One region of the Pseudomonas sp. NY8896 genome, then DNA from elsewhere that is predicted to be linked to it. Evidence: riboswitches for the same ligand, from Rfam matches in the RefSeq annotation. Region 1 holds a riboswitch; the other holds the start of a gene.
The links. Region 1 has a riboswitch for thiamine pyrophosphate ahead of thiC (phosphomethylpyrimidine synthase ThiC). Riboswitches for the same ligand answer to the same signal wherever they lie in the genome.

Region 1 (2,197 bases):
GCACACCGGCGTGGATAGTGAAGTAGTCCACCCCCTGCTCGGCCTGCTCGATCAGTGTGTCGCGGAACAGCTCCCAGATCAGGTCCTCGGCCACGCCGTTGACCTTTTCCAGGGCCTGATAGATCGGCACGGTGCCGATCGGCACCGGCGAGTTGCGGATGATCCACTCGCGGGTTTCGTGAATGTGCTTGCCGGTGGACAGGTCCATGACCGTGTCCGAGCCCCAGCGGATGCCCCAGGTCAGCTTGGCCACTTCTTCCTCGATCGAGGACCCCAAGGCGCTGTTGCCGATGTTGCCGTTGATCTTCACCAGGAAATTGCGGCCGATGATCATCGGCTCAACTTCCGGGTGGTTGATGTTGGCCGGAATGATCGCGCGGCCACGGGCGATTTCCTGGCGGACGAATTCGGGGGTGATTTCTTTCGGGATGTTGGCACCGAAGCTGTGGCCAGCATGCTGCTCTTTGAGCAGGCCAGCTGCGCGGGCCTCCTGCAGCTTCATGTTTTCGCGGATGGCCACGTATTCCATCTCGGCGGTGATGATGCCCCGGCGGGCATAGTGCATCTGCGAGACGTTGGCACCCGCCTTGGCACGACGCGGGTTGCGCACATGGGCGAAACGCAGCTTGGCCAGCTCGGCGTCGTTCAGGCGCTGCTGGCCGAAGTCGGAGCTCAGGCCGTCCAGGCGCTCGGTGTCACCACGGGCGTCGATCCACGCTGAACGCACGTCGGCCAGGCCTTTGCGCACGTCGATGATCACGTTGGGGTCGGTGTATGGGCCGGAGGTGTCGTACACCAGCACCGGGGCATTGGTCTCGCCACCAAAATCGGTAGGGGTGTCATCCAGGCTGATTTCACGCATGGGTACACGGATGTCCGGGCGCGAGCCTTCGACATAGACCTTGCGCGAACGCGGGAACGGTTGCACGGACTGCTGATCGACTTGTGCCGATTCGCTGAGGTTGATCGCTTTTTCTTGTTTGGTCATCACAGGCTCTCCAGACGGCTTCCTAGCAGTGGAATGTCGGGGTGAACCTGAAACGCGCGGACGCACCCTCTTTGGAGTGCAGTGCCGGGTATGGGGGTGCCTGAAGCTGCATGCAGCTGTGACAATCCCGGACCTGGCACAAGAGGCTCCCCGGGAAGGCGAGCAATCTTGTTCCCTACGCAGGCGCTAACCTGATCAGGTTCAACGGGATCCGCACCTCTGCGATCTCAGCCTTTGCTTCAAGGCACCCCGACAAGAACCTGCGCAGTCTAGACTGGAGTGGTCGGCAAAGCCAAGCGGGTAAATGCGCGGATGATGAAAGGCACACCAAGCGATTGTTGCCGGGTGCGCATGGCACTACACTGGCCCGTCGCGCGATACTCAACAGTTCAGTAATTAAATTTCGTACAAGGATTGCCTCTATGCTGCGCAAACTCTCACTGGCGATAGCCGTGTCTTGTGCGTCCAACGGAGTGGTCTGGGCAGCGGACGTGCCCCAATCAGTAAAGACCGACCTGGTCAGCGTCTATCAGGAAGCGGTCGACAACAACGCCGACCTGGCGGCGGCACGCGCCGATTACGGCGCCCGCAAAGAGGTGGTGCCCCAAGCCCGTGCCGGGTTGCTGCCAAACCTGTCGGCCGGCGCAGAAATGCTGAACACGCGCACCAAGCTGGACGAACCATCGACCACCAGCAACCGCAGCGGCAACACCTGGAGCGCCACCCTGGCTCAGCCGATCTTCCGCGCTGACCGCTGGTTCCAGCTGCAAGCGGCCGAAGCGGTCAACGAACAGGCAGCGCTGGAGCTGTCGGCGACCGAGCAGAACCTGATCCTGCAAACCGCGCAGAACTACTTCGCCGTACTTCGCGCACAGGACAACCTGGCCGCGACCAAGGCCGAGGAAGCGGCCTTCAAACGCCAGCTGGACCAGTCCAACGAACGCTTCGACGTCGGCCTTTCCGACAAGACCGACGTGCTGCAGTCCCAAGCCAGCTACGACACCGCCCGGGCCAACCGGATCATCGCCGAACGCCAGGTGCAAGACGCCTTCGAGGCCCTGGTGACCCTGACCAACCGCGAATACACCTCGATCCAGGGGGTGGTGCACACCCTGCCGGTGCAGGTGCCTACACCTAACGACGCCAAGGCCTGGGTAGAAACCGCTGGTCGCCAGAACCTCAACCTGTTGGCGACCAACTACGCGGTTT
Region 2 (2,197 bases), 3.3 Mb from region 1:
AGTTTTTCCGGGCCGAACTCTTCGAAAAGCAGCAGTTGCTGGGTGAAGGGTTGCGCACCGAACAACGGGCTGGGCTTGCCGTTGGTGGGGTACCTGTCCGAGGTTTGCAAGGCGGGTGGCAGCACGTTGTCGGTACGCACCGTATCGCGGTTGCCGTACACGCCATCGGTCAGCTCCAGCGAGCCTTCGTTGGCTTCTGGCAAGGTGCTCAGGTTGAGCAAGGCCGGGGTCGGGTCGTCCGGCTGGTCGGTGTAGGCCGAGGGGTCCGTCGGCGGTGGCGGGCTGTTGTCGTCCAGCGGGCTCGCCATGGCCGTGATCAGCCCAAGGCTGAGCATCAGCGCGGTGACGGAAGAGAGCTGGAATACATACCGGTTCGGGTGAATCACGGCAGGTGTTTTCATTGCCTTATGCCTCGCTCACGGCTGTATGGCTGAGGGCCATCAATGGCGTTTTGCCTGGTCTTTGGGCCTGAGCAACGGCTGTGCCAACAGGTATTTCAGTAATGCTTTGTCATACAAAACCTTGCGGCGCCTAGGGTGCGCTAAATAATGGCGCGTCAAGAATGGGCCTAAGTCCCCAAAAGCGGGTGACCCAATGCCCACTCACTGGGTGGATCGGGGCGTGACAGCCCCGACGCACTGGGGTATACCTGTTCGCCACCAAGGGGAGCCCGGCAATGGGCTGAGAAACCGCTGAACACTGCAGCGCGGTGACCCTTCGAACCTGATCCGGATCATGCCGGCGAAGGGATGGGGCTTGTAACCTGCCTTTTTGCCGGCCTCACTGCGAGGCCCAGTCCATGCCAACTGCCAAGGTCTCGCTGTCACCCTCATCAAGGACAGCAACATGACCGAACGTTTCAGCCAGTCCCTGCACCGCCAGAACGAGCCGACCTGGTCGGCAGCCGTTGGCCACCGTTTCGTGACCCAATTGTGCGACGGCAGCCTGCCGGACCCGATCATGGTCAACTACCTGGTACAGGACCACCGCTTTCTTGACAGCTTCCTGACCCTGCTGGGCGCGGCCATCGCCACCGCCGACACGTTCGAGGCCCGCCTGCGTTTCGGCCGCTTCGCCGGGATGATCTCAAGCGACGAGAACACGTACTTCCTGCGCGCCTTCGAGGCCCTGGATGTCAGCCCGGCGCAACGCAATGAACCAGCCGATACCGCGCCTACCGCAGGTTTCAAGGCGATCATGCGCGAAGCGGCAGCCACCCGGTCCTACGCAGCGGCCCTGGCGGTGCTCAACGTTGCCGAAGGCCTGTACCTGGATTGGGCGCTGAAGGCACCGAAACCGATGCCGGAAAACTTCGTCCATGCCGAGTGGATCACCCTGCACGACAACCCGGCATTCCAGGACTTCGTCGCCTTCCTGCAGGCCGAGCTGGACCGCGTCGGCCCGCAACAGGCCGCGCTGGCAAGTGACTTCTACCAGCGCACCGTGGCGTTGGAGCTGGCCTTCTTCGATGCCGTCTACCCGGAGGGCCAGTGAGCATGGATATCTTCGAGCGCCTCAAGACCGCTGCCGCGCCGCAGTGGAACCGCTACGTGGACCATGACTTCGTGCGGCAGATGGGCGAGGGCACGCTGAGCGAGCAAGCGTTCCGAACCTACCTGGTGCAGGATTACCTGTTTCTGATCCAGTTCGCCCGCGCTTGGGCGCTGGCCGCCTACAAAAGCCGCCGCCCGGCCGACATCCGTGCCGCGCAGGCCGGGCTGGCGGCGATCCTGGACGAAACCGAGTTGCATTTGCGCCTGTGCGCGCGCTGGGGGTTGACTCAGGCTGATATCGAGGCCGCACCAGAGCACCAGGCGACGGTGGCGTATACCCGTTACGTGCTGGACTGCGGCGCCGCCGGCGACCTGCTGGAGCTGCATGTGGCACTGGCACCTTGCGTGATCGGCTATGCCGAGATCGGCCGAACCTTGGCCGAACGCATCGGCGATTTGAGCAACCACCCGTACCGCGAGTGGATTGGCGAATATGCCGGGGAGGGCTACCAAGGCGTGGCGGCGGCCGCGCGCAAGCATCTGGATGAACTGGCTGCGCGAAGCATGACAGAGCAGCGGTTTGCTGAGCTGGTGGGGATTTTCGGCCAGGCGTCCAGCCTGGAAGCGGATTTCTGGCAGATGGGGTTGGACGGGGCTGCGTAGGCCGTTACGGCCGCTTTGCGCCCCCATCGCGGCACAAGGCC

Region 2: it holds a riboswitch for thiamine pyrophosphate, as region 1 does, so the genes downstream of both, Q9451_RS16835 (TenA family protein) here and thiC (phosphomethylpyrimidine synthase ThiC) in region 1, are expected to answer to the same signal.

What each region holds. Positions count from the first base shown of each region.
Region 1 is NZ_CP132350.1:449,448-451,644, reverse strand. Features, by position in the region: gene thiC (phosphomethylpyrimidine synthase ThiC) at 1-988, opposite strand, end outside; TPP riboswitch at 1,144-1,250, opposite strand; gene Q9451_RS01950 (TolC family outer membrane protein) at 1,411-2,197, shown strand, end outside.
Region 2 is NZ_CP132350.1:3,766,720-3,768,916, forward strand. Features, by position in the region: gene Q9451_RS16830 (Ig-like domain-containing protein) at 1-401, opposite strand, end outside; TPP riboswitch at 653-767, shown strand; gene Q9451_RS16835 (TenA family protein) at 847-1,494, shown strand; gene tenA (thiaminase II) at 1,497-2,156, shown strand.